DNA from 3 places in the Pseudobacillus sp. FSL P4-0506 genome. Region 2 is predicted to be linked to each of the others. Evidence: riboswitches for the same ligand, from Rfam matches in the RefSeq annotation. Region 2 holds a riboswitch; each other region holds the start of a gene.

Region 1 (5,891 bases), 620 kb from region 2:
TACTCACGCGCGGGATCTCAATAATTCTACAATTGGCCATAATTCCAAGCTGATACAGAATATTTTGCAAATCAATATAATCCCTGCGTCTAAACTTTATGGAATAACCGTGTTCTCTATGTAAATCTATATAGTGAGGCTTTTCTGGACCGCTTGTCATACCCGCTATAACAAGCCGAGAGGCAGCCTGATTCATTTTAAGTAAAGCTTTATCGATATCGCGGATGCGATAATAACAGTTTATTCCAAACACTACATCACACGTTTGCTTAATGTTGAGCTGTTCCCATTTTTCATGTATAAAGCTTATATTGTTTAATTGCATCTTTTCGGTTTTATGTTTTAAAAAATCGATAATGCTTTGGGAAATATCAACGCATGTAAGCTGTTTGACATGTTCAGACACACAGAATGTATAATTACCCCAGCCGGGCCCAATCTCCAGTACATGATCACTTTCATGGAGCAGCTTCAACAGCTCTTCTCGGATGATGTGTGCATAAGCATTTGTATCGACTGTGCCATTTTGCTGCTTTTTTTCCAAAAAAGCGTTCCAAAAGGCATCTTCCGCTTCATCATTTATCATTCGGTTAGAAAGCGTTCCGTCCCACTCTTTCATATTTTCTTTCCATAAGTCAATGTAGTTACGTCCTAAAGATGTGCTTATACTATTCATCTATCCAATGCTCCTTCTTTTTGTATTTGCTTAGGTTATATAAAAAACAAAGGGTTATAAGCTCCTCAGCTTTTTATTCCGGATAACGTAAATTACTATCAAGGCTTGATCCACATATAAAAACTGTACATTTTCTGAAATGCCCTTTATAAAAAAGCATTTCTAACCATTGAAGAGGATAGAAATGCTTTTTTAAAGTAAAAGAAGACTCTTTCATCGTTCAAACAGATTTAAAAATAGCCTTCTTTTTCGCGTCTTTTATATCCGTCCCTTTATCCGTTAATCAAAGGTTTAACGATCCACATCAAGATCATAAAAAAGCAACCCAATTGAAACCCTTATTATTGACTTGTCCCCATCCAAATTGTTTTGTCTTCGAATGATGTGCGAATGGGCACTTTTACTTTCTTTAATGACTCAGGATCTGGATAGCCAATAAATAAATTACCCACTACCTTTTTATGCTCCGGGGATCCGATAAATCGATAAAGTCGTTCGTCATGTACAAGTCCTACGCCCCGCGTCCGCCATACAAAACCTAGCCCTAACTCATGAGCCGCCAGCCACATCGAATGGATCGCACAACAGACCGCAAACTCGTTGTCTTTTGTGGCGTCTTCATCATCAGGAATAACATCGCTCGTTACAATAATATGTAGTGGCGTATTCTGAACGACCTTTAAAGAGCTTTCAATGAGATTGGGCTTTGTAGGAAATCGCTCTTTTAAGTAATCTTCTGCTAGTTGGTTATACCTGCTCTTGGCTTCCCCTTTTACGACATAAAATGTCCACGGCTCTCTCATTCTATCGTTGGGTGCCCATGTAGCTGCTTCTAATAGCTTAAAGATTTTTTCATCCTCTACTTCGCGCCCATCATAATTACGGATCGCTCTTCGTTGCTGTAGATCTGTTAAAATAGTCATTTTCCATTCCTCTCCTTTAACTAAAAGTATTCCTGGCTATTCATATGAATGTTCTCTTACAGTGACCCAAAAAAGCAGCAATAAAAAAGCATTTAAACCTGTATAGTTTAAATGCTTACAAAAAAAGAGTGCATGCCCTTATATAAAACCCAGCCATTATCTTCTTTCCGTAAACACCTCCCTATATCCCGTAGGTCCATCTGTGCTCTTTAAATAGGCAGGTTTCCTGACTTATCTTCTACACAACCCGCGCCTTCCCACTTTTTCTTTTATAAAAGCAGTGACGTTATGCAGGTTGCTCTGAATTTACAGTGGCGGGAACCGTGTTGGATTTTCACCAAGCTTCCCTTTTAAGCTGTCCATCTTTAATATACGCACAGCACCTATTCAAAAAATATTCACTTTTCTACATATTACCACAAAACGATGCCGGCATGTTCACTAACCCTTTCCAGACATACTTTTCAGTTTACTCTTGTCCAAATGACGCCAACCTCTCCGCTCTCAAGCGTTCATAATTTACATACGGAAGAAGCTACAACTTTACTTTCGATATGGAGCAAGAGATAAGTTACTGAAGAACCTTCTTCAAGTAGGTTCATTGAAAGCATTTTATGAAAGTTTGTCATTACACTGTATGTTTAAACTGACAGTATGGTTGATAGAATGAAAGGCCCCATATTCGTATGATTAAAGGTCCATAGATGTAAGTTTAAACTAACATTACTTTTATATGGCATTTTTCAGTTAGTAGAAACACCTTGATTTAAAAGGGAATTTGAATCATTCATTGCGTGGAATGATTCTTGCTTTAACTCATTTAAGAGAAAAGATTGATAGCTGGCGATCATTGCCTTGTCATCTTAAATGTATGAAGGCCGCACTATATGGCACTAAAAATTTTAGTTAATACTGTCTGAAAGGAGGGTTTAATGAATTGCCGTCATTTTTCTTTTCCTTTGTTTTGTGCATTAGCAATACTTTTTGTGAATGTTTTAAAGTCTCCCTCCCCTAACTTAAAGGTGTAGAGGAGCACAAAAACTTTTTATACATGCCAAATAATCTGCTAGACAGGAGGAATACATATGTCCGCGAGAAAACGAGCACGTGATATTGGATTAGATTTTCCTGGTGTGCCGGGGCACTTTAATGCGATTACCGATGTTCCAGGTGTTAAGGTCGGCTATACAACGATTATAGAAGGAGAAGGTCCTGTTGTAATTGGGGAGGGCCCGATCCGTACGGGCGTAACGGCTATTTTGCCGCGAGGAACAAAGGAAAAGATGCAGCCTATTTGGGCCGGCACATACAGCTTAAATGGAAATGGCGAAATGACAGGAATGCATTGGGTAAATGACGGCGGCTATTTCTTAAGCCCGATCTGTCTTACGAATACACATTCTGTCGGCATGGCTCATCATGCCACAACCAAATGGATGATTGAGAAGTATAAAGAACAGTTCAGTGAGCATCACCTTTGGGCAATGCCAGTTATTGCAGAAACATATGATGGATTGTTAAACGACATTAATGGCCAGCATATCAAAGAGGAACATGTCCTATCAGCTATCCATTCAGCAAAGTCCGGGGCCATCGCTGAAGGCAATGTTGGTGGAGGAACTGGCATGATTTGTTATGAATTTAAAGGCGGAACGGGTACATCATCCCGCATAGTTGAACTAAATGGCGAACAGCATCATGTGGGAGTGTTAGTTCAAGCAAACTATGGTATCCGCGACTGGCTTACCGTTTTAGGTGTACCTGTTGGAAAACATTTAACTGAGCATAAAATCCTTTCTAAAGAGCAAGGCTCCATCATCGTTATTATCGGGACAGATATTCCGATGCTTCCCCATCAGCTTAAGCGCCTTGCAAAGCGGGCGGCGATTGGGATTGGCAGGAGCGGAAGCCCTGGCGGAAACAATTCCGGTGATATTTTCCTGGCCTTTTCAACAGCAAATGAAATGGATATCCCCCAACTTTCAGAAGACAAATTGACAATGACCTTTGTCAACGATGAGAGTTTTGATCCTATTTATGAAGCCGTCTGTCAATCTGTTGATGAATCAGTCATTAATGCGATGATCGCAGCCAAAACAATGTCTTTAGTGAAACCCTTTGGAAAGAAAGCTTATGCCATTGATCACGAAAAGTTGCTTAAAGTGATGAAGCAATATACCCGTTAAAGATACACATTTTTATCAAACATATATCAACTTTTTAAGTCCCAAGGCTATAGGGGCTGAAAAACACTAAAATTAGTCTGAATAGCCAAAAATATTTCAATAAACTACGAGGAGGCTATAACATGGATCATGTCAAAAATACAAAGAGTCATGCTGCACCACAATTAAATCGAACGTTAACTCTTTTTCCCTTGGTGTTTATGGGATTAGCCTATATGTCCCCGATGGCCGTATTTTCTCCCTATGGTATCGTTGCTCAAGGGACACAAGGAAGAGCGGCGGCTGCCTATTTAGTAGCGCTTATCATGGTTTTATTTACTGCCTATAGTTACGGAAAAATGGTAAAAGCCTTCCCTTCGTCTGGTTCCGCTTATACGTATGCTTCTAAAACAATTAATCCGAGTGTCGGTTTTCTAGTTGGCTGGGCTGTTTTAACAGACTATATTTTCCTGCCGGTATTAAACATATTAGCCTCGGGTATCTTTATTCATGCAACCTTTCCGCAAATTCCTTTATGGGCAGGTATGTTACTGCTGCTTGGTACGGTTACGATTGTTAACATGTTTGGAGTGAAATTAAATGCTAAAGTTAATACTTTAGTGGTTTTATTCCAATTTTTAGTCGTAGCCTTTTTTGCTGGATTTGCGATTCAAAGAATCCAAACCGGCATGGGGGCGGGAGAGCTATTTTCTACCCTTCCATTTTACAATCCTGAACACTCATTTTCCCTCGTGCTGGCGGGTGCCTCTATCGTTTGTACCTCCTTTCTTGGTTTTGATGCAGTCACAACGTTTACAGAAGAAACGGTCAACCCAAGAAAAACCGTACCGAGAGCCATTCTTCTTATCGCTTTAATAGGAGGTGCCATGTTTATCGGATTATCTTACTTACTTCATATGGTACATCCCGATTTTGATTCATTTAAAGATCCCGAAGCAGGAGGCTATGAAATTGTTTATTTTCTAGGCAGTGCATTGCTCACTTCTTTTTTCACCGCAGGTTTTATTATCGCTTCTATCGGAATGTCCTTAACTTCACATGCAAGTGGTGCCCGTCTTCTGTACGTTATGGGGCGAGATGGCGTTCTTCCGAAAAAAATATTTGGTTACATTCATCCGAAACTTATGACACCGCTGCGAAATGTTTTAATTATCGCCGTAATATGCTTATTAGGTTTTTTCATAGATTTAGAAACAGCCTTTTCGTTAGTAAATTTCGGAGCCTTGCTTGCCTTTACATTTGTTAATTTATCTGTTATTGCTCATTACTTTATTAAAGAAAAGCGCCGCGGTATAAAAAACTTTCTATTATATTTAGCTCTTCCCTTAACCGGGGCTGGTTTTAATATATGGATTTTGGCGAATTTGAGTAAAAATGCCCTTAGCTTAGGTTCTATATGGGTGGCAGCCGGGGTCGCCTACCTTCTTTACCTAACAAAATTCTTTACAAAACAGCCGCCCCACATGAACTTTAACGAGGCAGAGTATTTAGATTCAAATAAAGATATAGAGAAATTATCCTAAGTTTATTCTTTACTTGATTATTTGTTATGATAAATATGTGGAAGAAGGTCACTATTTTTCAGGAGATTATGTACATGTTAACATTGGAAACTTGCTTAACTATTATGGAACAAATTGAAGGATTAGTTATTGTAGATGATCAAGCAAGAATCATGTTTATGACAAAGCGCTTAGCCGAAGACGTAGGAATTAACCGTGATCAAGTTATCGGAAAGCACATTCTTGATGTCATTCCTACTTCAAAAATTCACCAGGCCGTTCAAATGAGAGAACCCTCGATTGCTGATTTTTATTTCTTGAAACATACAACAATTGTAAGCAGCCGCTTCCCCTATTACGAGGGAGACAGGTTTGCTGGCGTAGTAGAATATGATCTGTTTGATAATTATCAACTATTGAAAAACTTCATTAAAAAAATTGATAGTCTCCCTACTGAACTTAGCTTTTTCAAGCAAGAACAAAAACGACTAAAAGGAAATAAGTACTCCATTGAAAATATTGTTGGCGACAGCCCTCAAATGAAGAAGCTTCGCAAGGAGATTGTGAATGCCGCCCATTCAAATTCAACTGTATTGATCACTGG
Region 2 (5,891 bases):
TTGAAGAGGGCTATAAACGAATCAAAGTGAAAATTAAGCCGGGCTGGGATGTTGATGTCATCAGAGAGATCCGTCGCTCTTTCCCAGATATCCAACTTATGGCTGATGCCAATTCAGCTTATCGTCTCGAGGACCTGCCAGAATTGAAGAAGCTAGACGAATTCAATTTAACAATGATTGAACAGCCGCTTGCATCGGATGATATCATTGACCATGCGGTTATTCAAAAAGAATTAAAAACACCGATTTGTCTGGATGAAAGCATTCATTCCTATGAAGATGCCAGAAAAGCTTTGCAGCTCGGCAGCTGTAAAATTATCAATATTAAAATTGGCCGTGTCGGTGGATTGACGGAATCTAAACGGATTCATGATTTATGCAAGGAGAACAATATTCCTGTTTGGTGCGGAGGAATGATTGAAGCGGGTGTAGGACGAGCGCATAATGTGGCATTAACTACCTTAAGTAATTTTACACTCCCGGGTGATACGGCTGCTTCTTCCCGTTATTGGGAGAAGGATATTGTCACACCAGAAGTAACAGTGCACGATGGGGTTATTCAAGTTCCGAACAAGCCAGGAATCGGCTATGATATTGATCTCGAAGCGGTGAAGCAATTTACATTGAAAGAAAAAGCCTATTCACTGTAATTTGGCGAGTATGACATTTAAGAAAACCTGGCATCAACAGGTTTTCTTGTCCACACCTAGTGAATTCAGAATATTCAAACGAAAGAGGGAGAAGAATGAAAAAAGCTTTTCAAATTGCAGGCGCATACATCGGAGTCATTGTAGGGGCAGGATTTGCTTCCGGACAGGAAATATTGCAATTTTTTACGAGCTTTGGATGGATTAGCATAGCAGGAACATGTATGGCTACTCTTCTATTTGCTTTTTTAGGCATGCAATTGCTGCAAATCGGCTCTCGTCTTAAAACCGATTCTCATAAAAATGTTATTTATTTAATTTGCGGGAAATGGATAGGGATGTTTGTTGATGCCCTTATCACCTTTTTCTTATTTGGCGTTGCGGCAGTAATGATTGCCGGCAGCGGATCGATTTTCGAACAGCAATTTGGTATCGCTCCTTTGTATGGAAGTCTTATAATGACGGTATTAACTGCTGTCACTCTATGTTTCAATTTTCAAAAAGTTATTTCGGCGATTAGTTTGATGACTCCCTTCCTATTTATCATGATTTTTATCGTTTTTATTTACTCTGTTTTCCGTTATGAAGGGAATGTTTCGGATATTTTTCAAATCAGCCAAACAGAAAATACGGCAGCCTCTCATTGGCTGATAGGAGCCATCTTATATGTATCGTACAACATTGCGGCTGGAGCAGCTATTTTGACATTGATGGGAGGAGCTGAAAAGAATGAGAGAACGGCTGGGCTTGGAGGTATTTTTGGAGGCATTGGCCTTGGCTTATTGATCTTATTAATTAATTTGACAATGCTTTTAGATTTCGGAGCCAGTCAGCAGGCCGCTATGCCGATTGTTCACATTGCCAATGATATTTCGCCAATCACAGGTTATTTTATGTCATTTGTATTGTTAGCGATGATTTATAATACGTCTGTCGGAATGATATATGCTTTTGCTGCGCGAATCGTACCGGCCCATCGTAAGTCTTTTACTCCGGCAGTAGTTATTTCTACATTGGCCGCTTTTCTGGCAAGCTTCGTCGGATTCGTTAAATTAGTAGGCACCTTGTATCCAATTGTTGGCTACCTCGGTTTGATCTTAATTATCGGTGTTATTTTCGCCTGGCTTAGATTTAAGCAACCATTTAAGAATGAAATGAAGATATCAAGCTAATAAGAAAGCTATCCACCAGTTAAGTGAACACCAACTGGTGGGCAGCTTTTTGTTTTGCCAAGGGATTGCATAGCCCCTCTTTCTTTTTTGATAACGGTCCTCTTCATTTGCTTTGTTAGGCAGAGGGAAGAGTATGAAAGAAGAACGCATATAAAAACAATGCATATGTTGAAATTACGAGCTGAAAGGAGGAGGGCAGATGGAGATATACCGCAGTTATTTAAAGGAAGCTAAAAAATGGTGTGAGGCTTTATGTGCTTTGCAGCATGAATTAATTGACCTTAATCAGGTGGAAAAGTGGAAAAACCAGGTAGAGAAGATGGATAATCGTTTATCGAATATGAAAGAAGAAGAGATTCATTTAATCCAAAGTGAGATTTTGGGATTAGATCAGGAGTGGCGCCAGCTTCATGAAGGGCTGTTTGCTGAAGAAAACGAAAAAGAGAAGGAGGAAGAGCGAGAAAGAGCTGAACAGGTTCCTATTGGCCGCCACAAACTTCCCCCTCTCCCCTATGCGTACAATGCTTTAGAGCCTTATATTGATGAAGAAACAATGAGGCTTCATCATGACCGGCATCATCAAAGCTATGTAGAAGGTTTGAATAAAGCAGAGCTGGAGCTGCAAAAGGCACGAAAAAATAATGACTTTGAGCTCGTCAAGCATTGGGAGAGAGAGCTTGCTTTCAATGGTGCCGGGCATTATTTACATTCGATCTTTTGGAGAATCATGTGCCCAAACGGAGGGGGAAAGCCTTCAAGTGAATTAAACCGAGAGATTTCCCGGTCGTTTGGCAGCTTCGATGGGTTTAAGAGACACTTCTCCAAAGCCGCCGAGAAAGTAGAGGGAGGGGGATGGGCCATTCTCGTATGGTCGCCGCAAGCTCAGCGATTAGAAATATTGCAAGCTGAAAAACATCAAAACTTAAGCCAATGGGATGTAGTTCCTTTACTTGTACTTGATGTTTGGGAACATGCTTACTACTTGAAATATAAAAATAAGCGTGCGGAGTATATTGATAATTGGTGGAACATTGTTTGTTGGGATGAAGTAGAGGGACGCATGAGAAAAGCGAGAGGGCATTGAAAAGGCATTGCCTATTCATGGAAACTATATTACACTGGTAAGCAATGAAAAACTTTATATAAGAGAACCGGGTGCCTTTGCAACAGACAGCAAAGGGTAACAGGGAATCGGGTGCAAATCCCGAGCGGTCCCGCCACTGTAATCGGAAAGTTTTTTTTTCATTGATGTCACTTGAGAAATCAGGGAAGACGAAAAAAGCGCGCAGATCCGTAAGCCAGGAGACCTACCCAGGTTTGATCCCCTATGATGCCTTCGCGGAAAGGAAAGGTGGCCGAAGACAAAGCAGTCTCTGTTGCTTTTTTGTGCTGTTTTCACACACCCAAGCCTTGTTCTTAGCGATAAGAACAGGGCTTTCTTTCTGTGCTGATAAAAAAGAGAGGAGATGGAACATTGAAGCTAGCGTTTGCAGGATGGATAAGAAAGAAAAGAGGATCATCCTTTGTTTTCTCAGCTGTTTTCCGCGCGAACAAGCAGGGTTATTTGTATTTACTCATGGGACTTGCTGTCTTCCTTTTATTTTCTATTACATGGTCTATTACTCTAGGGCCGGTTAATATGCCAGCTGTTACAGCATGGAAGATCATCCTTTCACATGCACCTTGGGTGGGCAATTACATAGAGGCAGACTGGAATAAGGCTCAGGAACACATAATTTGGAACATTCGGGTGCCGCGTGTATTGCTCGGAACTGTAACAGGAGCGGGTCTTGCAGTAGCAGGAGTTGTCATTCAGGCATTGGTACGAAATTCACTTGCCGATCCTTATATCTTAGGCGTATCTTCAGGTGCTTCAGTAGTAGCAACGCTCGTTATTTTATTTGGCGCTCTGCCTGTCTTTGGACAATATGCCTTAACTACTGGCGCTTTTACCGGTGCCATGATAGCAATGGGAGCCGTGTACATAATCGCCCAGGAAGGCGGAAAGATTCTCACGACACGCCTATTGCTGGCCGGTGTAGCTGTTTCGATGACGCTGTCCGCTGTAACCAATTTTATTGTGACATTAGCACCGAAAGAATCGGGGATTCGAGAAGTCATGTTTTGGATGATGGGTAGCCTTGCTGGAGCCAAGTGGGAACACTTAGCGATTCCGACGCTAATAATTGCTGGCAGTGTCCTCTTTTTATTATCTGCCTCTTCATCGTTGAATGCTTTGTTAATGGGGGAAGAAGCGGCAGGAACACTTGGAGTAAATACAGATGTTTTTCGAAAGATCCTTATTGTTGTTGCTTCTTTAATTACCGGTGCAGTAGTGGCAGTGAGTGGTTCTATTGGCTTTGTAGGATTAATGGTGCCTCATCTAGCCCGGCTATTGCTCGGTTCCGACCATAAGCGTGTGATTCCAGTTAGTGCACTGCTTGGCATGCTCGTTGTGATTTGGTCAGATACAGCAGCCCGCTTGCTGCTTGCGCCAGAGGAGCTGCCGATTGGTGTAGTTACCGCTTTTTGTGGAGGGCCATTTTTTATTTGGCTCTTGCGGCACAGCTCCTATTCGTTTGGGGGAGGCGGCCGATGAAACTACTCGTTGAGAATGTTAGTTATTCAGCAAACGGCAAGTTTATCATTGACGATATTTCACTACAAGCGGCTGATAAACAGTTCATTGGCGTTATTGGTCCTAATGGAAGTGGGAAATCCACTTTATTGAAGAACGCTTCTCGGATTTTAACACCAGATAGCGGAAAGGTATGGCTTAATGGCAAAGGGCTGCATGAAATGCCGGCAAAGCAAGCAGCAAAACAACTGGCTGTCGTAAGTCAAGAGGCTGCTGTGCCATTTGATTTTACCGTTGAAGAAATCGTAGCAATGGGCCGTCACCCTTATAAAAAATTTTTTCAACATGAAACAGAAGAGGACCGACAGATTATTCACGAATCTTTAGCTTATGTAGACATGGTCGAGTATGGCCAAAGTAGCTTTCAGCAGTTATCTGGGGGAGAAAAACAGCGGGTGTTTATTGCGAGAGCACTTGCTCAGAAGGCGGGCATGGTTATTCTTGATGAGCCAACCAACCATTTAGACATCAGACATCAGCTGCAACTGCTCGACCTTGTCAAAAAGCTGCCGATTACTGTTTTGGCTGCTCTGCATGATTTAAATCTGGCCGCGTTCTATTGCGACTATATATACGTTATGAATGGGGGACGCATGATTTGTTCTGGAACACCCTCAGCGGTTTTAAGCAAGGACATGCTGAAAGAAGTGTTTGGAGTAGATGGAGAGATCCAGATACATCCGCGGACAAACAAACCGCATATTACATTTTTGGCTCATGTGTGAAAAGGGGGAAACAAAATGATTAAAAAAAATATATGGATTTTAACTGGAGTTATTTGCATAGCTGCACTATGGGTCTTTGCGAGCTTCAATCATGAGAGTTCGAGTTCGGCCAGCAAAACGGCGGAGAAGATAACAGATGAATGGGGAACGGCAGCTGCACCAAAGAGAGCGGTAGCATTGAATCAGCATGCAACTGAAATCATGCTTGCGCTTGGGCTTGAAGACTCTATGGTAGGCACAGCTTATCTGGATGATCGCATTCTTCCCGAATTGGAGGAGGCGTATAGAAAAGTGCCAGTATTGGCGGCACAGTACCCGTCCAAAGAAGTGTTTTTTGCTGCTGAACCTGATTTTGCTTATGCCGGGTGGAAAAGTGCCTTCACAGAAAAGACTCTCGGCACCCCGGAAGAGCTGGAGGCCGCAGGTATTCCTGTTTATGTTCAGCAGTCTTCTAGCAAAACATCCCCGACATTGGAAGATGTATATACCGACATTAAAAATATCGGAAAGATTTTTCACATCGAAAAGCGAGCGGAAAATCTTGTTAGTTCAATGAAAAAAGAAATAGACGAAACAGTTCAGCAAATTGGGACTGTTAGTCTGCCATTAAAAGTATTTGTCTATGACAGCGGAGAAGACAAACCGCTTACTGCTGCCAATACCTATTTAACAAAATTGATTGAAAAGGCGGGGGCAAAAAACATTTTCC
Region 3 (5,891 bases), 1.0 Mb from region 2:
ATATTCATGCCAAGTGTAGCAGCGATTGTTCGAAATGATTCAGGTGAAATTTTATTTCAAAACAAAAGAAATGGGGAAAAGTGGAGTCTTCCTGCTGGAGCCATTGAGCCTGGAGAGGTACCAGCGCAAGCTGTGATTCGAGAAGTATGGGAAGAAACCGGTCTAACCGTTGTACCCAAAAAACTATTAGGCGTATTTGGTGGAGAAGAATTTCGCTATAAGTACCCTAATGGTGATCAAGTGGAATATATTATATTCGTATTTGAATGTATGATTTATCAAGGGAGGCTTGGTCCAGTAGACGATGAAACTGTGGAATTGCGTTATTTTGATGCAAGTGACATGCCAGGACTTGCCTTACCTTACCCTAAATCATTATTTGTACAGGGAATGACAGCGGATTTATCTTTTCAATGGGATGACAATTGGCTAGAAAATATCCCGGGAAAATGATGAGGGTGTACTTCATAGATTAACCAAGAAAATGGTGAAAAAGTTTGCCCTTATTAAGCAGGCTTTTTATTTTCATTATATTGGAAGAGTCTTGTATAGAAATATGCCTATGTACAATAAAAAGGGAAGAGTAGAGGGGGCTCACTAAAAGGCGTAAGTACTAGAGAATTTGCTGTTGGAACAAGGCTGCGGCTTAGATGCAGAAATAGAAGTTTAGAAAAGTTTTTTATACGCCTGAGTTATGGTACTCAAAGCGATAAAAATAGACTGTCTATTGACAGTCCTTTTTATTTTGCTTGTGAATGGAGGCTGTTGATTTCTATTCCAGGCGCTTACGCGGTGAGCCTCCTCGCCGCGTAAGCGCCTGCGGGGTCTCACTTGTCTCGCTAATCCCGCAGGAGTCTTTGCGCCGCCTTCCATTCCAATCAACAGGGTTTGCAAAGTTAGAATAGCCGTACAACGATGCCTGCTTTAAGATAAACTCAGAGAAGTCTATCTTTCTCCTGAATGGCTTGAAAACTAACGAAGAATCAAAAGTGGTTTGGAACGATCTTATTTCGAACCACTTTTGCCGACAAACTGAGACCGTCTATCGACAGCCTGTTCTCGAGTTAAGATTTTTATTAACACCATTCTCTTGCAGATAATCAATGGGTGTTTTTGTCTACATATTTCCCGTAATCAGGTATAGCAATTTGGTCAAATTCTTTAACAAGCTTTTGCAAACTGTTTGTCAACAACTCGCCAGACATAGGTAATCCATGACCGGTAACAGCAACAGTTGGCTCTAATGCTTCTAACTTAATGACTGATTCCTTGGCTGTTTTCCAATCTGTTGTGAGGTACCTCGGAGGCCCGCTGATTTCCTGTTCTTGTGTTAAAACTTTATAAAGATATTCTTGCTTAACAGTAACGAACGCGTCCCCTGCGATTAATGCTCGGTCTTTTTCTCTAAATAAGGAAACATGTCCAGGTGCATGTCCGGGTGTGTGAATCCATTTAAAATCCGGCATATGAGGAACGGCTCCATCAGGAGGCAGTGGTTTTACATTATCTCCTAAATCAATCGGCTCATTCGGAAACATAGGAGACATTTTTGCCACCATACCGCCTTCAACCGTCGGGTCCGGTTCTGGATAACTTTTTTGGCCTGTGAGAAAAGGAATTTCCAACTCGTGTGCATAGACAGGAACTTCCCAATGCTTAACCAGGTCAATAACAGCCCCGACATGATCAAAATGGCCATGTGTCAAAATGATTGCCTGTGGCCGGCTGCTTGCCCCAAAGCGTTCTTCGATAACAGAAATAATTTCATTTGCCGACTCAGGCATTCCTGTATCAACTAATACGAAGTCCCTCATCCTAGGATTTCCAACTAAATGAATATTGACGATTTGGACAGTATGACAAAATAAGTCTGGCAGTACCTCAATACCCACTCCACTGCCTATAGAAGTTGTTGGAATATATTTGTAATCACTTCCGTAATTTATATCCTTATCCACTTTTCATCCTCCTTCATTCACCTAAATACCTGCGCAAAATCTATTGTTCCCCTTTATTTGTTCATTTAAGCAAAGTATTTGAAGCAAGAAAAATGAATAAGATCGATCAAATTATGTTAAATCCTATTACTCAAAAATCTTAAGGGGTGAAAGTGAAAGGCATGCAAGGAACAAGTTGCATTCAAACGAAAAAGCTTTCCGATGAAGTAAAGGATTGTCTGGCGGTTTGAGTAGTCTTAGGAGTACTGTCGCTACTTTTTTACAGCAGCAAAAAGGTCCCGCTTAATAGCCGGGCATATACATCTGTTCACTAAAGAATCTCCCTGAAAAGTGCCTGTTCAGAAGGCTGCTACATACTTGAATAGCCTTCTTACGTAATTGTAGACCTCACTATGCAGTGAGGTTTTTTCCTGTCCATTCAGAAAATGAAACATTATAATAAAAAGTGGAAAAAGCTTTATAGTGCACAGCTATGGAAGGGATAATTTTTTTATTTTAAGGCTTTTCCTAATTGAAAGTTATTTTTCTTAAGCAGGAATTAAGATATACTAAAAATAAATAAGTATGAGTAAAGGTGTGGTTTTTTGACGGACGAGTTATTGGTAAAAAAGCAACATAAGAAATTATCGCGTTTGAAAGTGATTCAGAGGGCTGTTTTTATTACAGTTGGCGCCTTGCTCATGGCTGTTGGATTAGAGATCTTTTTAGTTCCCAACCAGGTAATTGATGGTGGGGTGACAGGTATTTCCATTATGCTTTCCCACATTACAGGAGTAAAACTTGGTATCTTTCTTTTTATCTTAAATTTACCGTTTGTATACTTGGGATATAAGCAATTTGGGAAAACTTTTGCCATATCGACTGTATATGGGATTATTATGCTATCTGTCTTCGCCACATTTTTTCACCCGATTATGCCGTTTACTGAGGATATCCTTCTGGCCACAATTTTTGGAGGGATTTTTCTAGGTGTTGGGGTTGGGATGGTCATCCGAAATGGCGGGGCGCTAGATGGGACTGAAGTACTTTCAATTGTGATAAGCAAAAAAGTCCCTTTTTCTGTTGGTGAAATTGTCATGTTCATTAACTTATTTATACTTAGCTCTGCAGGGTTTGTCTACACGTGGGATCGTGCGATGTATTCTATCCTAGCTTATGTGGTAGCTGCTAAAGCGATCGATATTGTCGTTGCCGGGATGGAAGAATCAAAATCGGCATGGATTATTAGCGATGAAGCAAGAGAGATAGGCGATGCCATTAATAGCCGATTAGGAAGAGGCGTCACTTATTTACATGGAGAGGGCGCTTATACAGGTGATGACAAAAAGGTTATATTTTGCATCATTACCCGTTTGGAAGAATCTAAATTAACCACAATCGTGGAGGAGATCGATGCTTCGGCTTTCCTGGCCATTGCAGATATTTCGGAAGTGCGCGGTGGACGGTTTAAAAAGAGAAACATCCATTAAATTATTAATCTATTTGCGATCACAACTGTACATATTTTTCAGTTGGCAGACAAAGTCCACAAGGTAAAACATACTTTTTAAAAAGTATGTTTTTATTTATTTATGTGTAAAATTCAAATTCAAAACCATCCTATTTGGTTAAGATTAAGGAGCGAGCCTCGGGGAATATTAAACTAATACTAACTAAAAGAAAGGAGAAGTTTCATGTGGAAACATATTTTATCCAGTATTGGAATTGGCGGAGTAGCGATTGATACAGCTCTTCAAAAAGAGGCTTACCACAGAGGGGATAAAATTGAAGGAACAGTATTGATTAATGGCGGCCGGGCTGCGGAACCAATTGATGCACTCATTGTTTCTTTGCATCTGCAAATGGATGAAGTTCGCGAAGACAGTGATTTTGCATACCATGACAAAGATGTAAAAGAAATTCTTATCCCGATTCAACGTGAAATCCAGCCTAAAGAAAAGCTAACGATTCCTTTCTCGCTGGAAATTGACCTTGAACATCCACCTACCAGTGATACAAATAAAACCTTTTTAAAAACAACCGCTGTGATTCCGCAAGCCGTTGATCCTTCTGGTCAGGATGAATTAATCATTTTAAATTAAATAAGGACAGAAAAATAAATCAAGGCTTGCACAGGAGAATTTTCATTGTTATACTAATCCGGACACAACATTTAGTGGTAATGCTTTAATTAAATCAATATTTAGTAAAAAGGTGCTGTCACAGCTTAATAGGGAATTCGGTGAAATACCGAAGCTGTCCCCGCAACTGTAAGTGTGAACGACCGCAGATCAATCCACTGTCTAATAGATGGGAAGGAATGTGGAAGGAAGAAGCACAAGCCAGGAGACCTGCCTTTTTACTGCGTGTACTCTTCTTCGGGAGTTGGGAAGAAAGCGCGGAGAAAATAAAAATGTCTTTCGTTCAGACAAGCTCTTTTGATGATGCTTAGGAGCAGGTCTGTCCCATTTTTCATTAAACTTTTATTTCTTCGCTCTTATCCCATCTTTCATCTAGAAAGATGGTTTTTTTATGGACAAAAAAATCTCTTTCTAAACTACTTATCGTTTAGGAGGAACAAATATGATTCAAACAGTACAAAGTGTGGCAGAAGAGGCGTTCAGTGAAATTCAAAAAGAATTCCCCTCTATTGAACTGGCAAGCTACAAGAAAAAAGTAAGGGTAACTTTGGATACGAGAGAGGGATGGACAAATGAGCAGGTTCAGCAGCTGCTTTTACATTCAGCCGTGGAGCGGATCACAAGTGAAGAACCGGATTGGACATTTGTAGCTGCCCGTCTGTATTTACAACAATTATATAAGCAAGCAGCTATAACACGTGGGGAAAACACCAATAGGTATGGCAGCTTCTTGAACCTTATTCACCTTCTGCTGAAAGAAGGAATATACAATCCGCAGTTAACGACAGCTTATACGGAAGCGGAGATTAATGAGTTAAGCACCATCATTGATCCTGATAAAGATCACTTATTTACATACATCGGAATTGTTACATTGAGCGAAAGATATTTAGCTCATACGCTCGACAAGCAGCCAGCAGAGCTTCCGCAGGAAAGATGGCTCATTATTGCGATGACGTTAATGATGAACGAACCTCAATCGGTACGTCTCCAATACGTAAAAGAAGCATATTGGGCTCTTTCTAATTTATATATGACAACAGCTACGCCAACACTTGCCAATGCCGGGAAATCATACGGCCAGCTGTCAAGCTGCTTTATCGATACGGTGGACGACAGCCTGCAAGGGATCTTTGATGCCAATACGGACGCTGCCAATTTGAGCAAAAATGGAGGGGGCCTGGGCATTTACTTAGGGAAAATTCGCAGCCAGGGCAGTGACATTAAAGGATTCAAAAATGTCAGCTCCGGCGTGATTCCATGGATGAAACAGCTCAATAATACGGCCGTTTCTGTCGATCAGCTCGGACAGCGTCAGGGGGCGATCGCTGTTTATCTCGATGTCTGGCATAAAGACATTTTTTCCTTTTTAGAAACCCGTTTGAATAACGGAGATGAACGCCGCCGAACACATGATTTGTTTACCGGTATAACGATACCGGATTTGTTTATGGAAGCTGTTGATAACAGGGAAGAATGGCATTTATTTGACCCGCATGAGGTAAGGAAGGTAATGGGCTACTCGCTTGAAGACTCATTTGATGAAAAAAGAGGAGCAGGTACATTTAGAAACCGGTATAAAGAGTGTGCGGCTCATCCAGCGCTCAGCAAAAAAACCGTGCCGGCTATTGAGATTATGAAAGCTATTATGATTTCCCAGCTTGAAACAGGCACCCCTTATATGTTTTACAGGGATACCGTCAACCGGGCGAATCCGAATAAGCATGCCGGCATGATTTATGCGAGCAATCTCTGTACGGAAATCTGCCAAAATATGAGTCCGACTGTTGTGATCGAAGAAAAGACGGAAGAC

Evidence for each region. A riboswitch is a leader RNA that binds a small molecule or an ion and turns the genes downstream of it on or off. The one in region 2 is predicted to bind cobalamin.
Region 1: another riboswitch for cobalamin. It lies ahead of MKZ02_RS15290 (nitroreductase family protein); the one in region 2 lies ahead of MKZ02_RS18115 (FecCD family ABC transporter permease).
Region 3: another riboswitch for cobalamin. It lies ahead of MKZ02_RS13455 (ribonucleoside-diphosphate reductase subunit alpha); the one in region 2 lies ahead of MKZ02_RS18115 (FecCD family ABC transporter permease).

The regions. Positions count from the first base shown of each region.
Region 1 covers NZ_JBBOOI010000001.1:3,041,199-3,047,089, forward strand. The annotation lists gene MKZ02_RS15285 (class I SAM-dependent methyltransferase) at 1-676, opposite strand, end outside; gene MKZ02_RS15290 (nitroreductase family protein) at 1,018-1,599, opposite strand; cobalamin riboswitch at 1,799-2,001, opposite strand; gene MKZ02_RS15295 (DmpA family aminopeptidase) at 2,685-3,785, shown strand; gene MKZ02_RS15300 (APC family permease) at 3,908-5,308, shown strand; gene MKZ02_RS15305 (sigma-54 interaction domain-containing protein) at 5,383-5,891, shown strand, end outside.
Region 2 covers NZ_JBBOOI010000001.1:3,666,153-3,672,043, reverse strand. The annotation lists gene menC (o-succinylbenzoate synthase) at 1-650, shown strand, start outside; gene MKZ02_RS18125 (YkvI family membrane protein) at 746-1,819, shown strand; gene MKZ02_RS18120 (superoxide dismutase) at 2,019-2,903, shown strand; cobalamin riboswitch at 2,956-3,148, shown strand; gene MKZ02_RS18115 (FecCD family ABC transporter permease) at 3,396-4,418, shown strand; gene MKZ02_RS18110 (ABC transporter ATP-binding protein) at 4,415-5,182, shown strand; gene MKZ02_RS18105 (ABC transporter substrate-binding protein) at 5,198-5,891, shown strand, end outside.
Region 3 covers NZ_JBBOOI010000001.1:2,659,618-2,665,508, forward strand. The annotation lists gene MKZ02_RS13435 (NUDIX hydrolase) at 1-453, shown strand, start outside; gene MKZ02_RS13440 (MBL fold metallo-hydrolase) at 1,101-1,958, opposite strand; gene MKZ02_RS13445 (YitT family protein) at 2,543-3,427, shown strand; gene MKZ02_RS13450 (sporulation protein) at 3,632-4,039, shown strand; cobalamin riboswitch at 4,133-4,310, shown strand; gene MKZ02_RS13455 (ribonucleoside-diphosphate reductase subunit alpha) at 4,521-5,891, shown strand, end outside.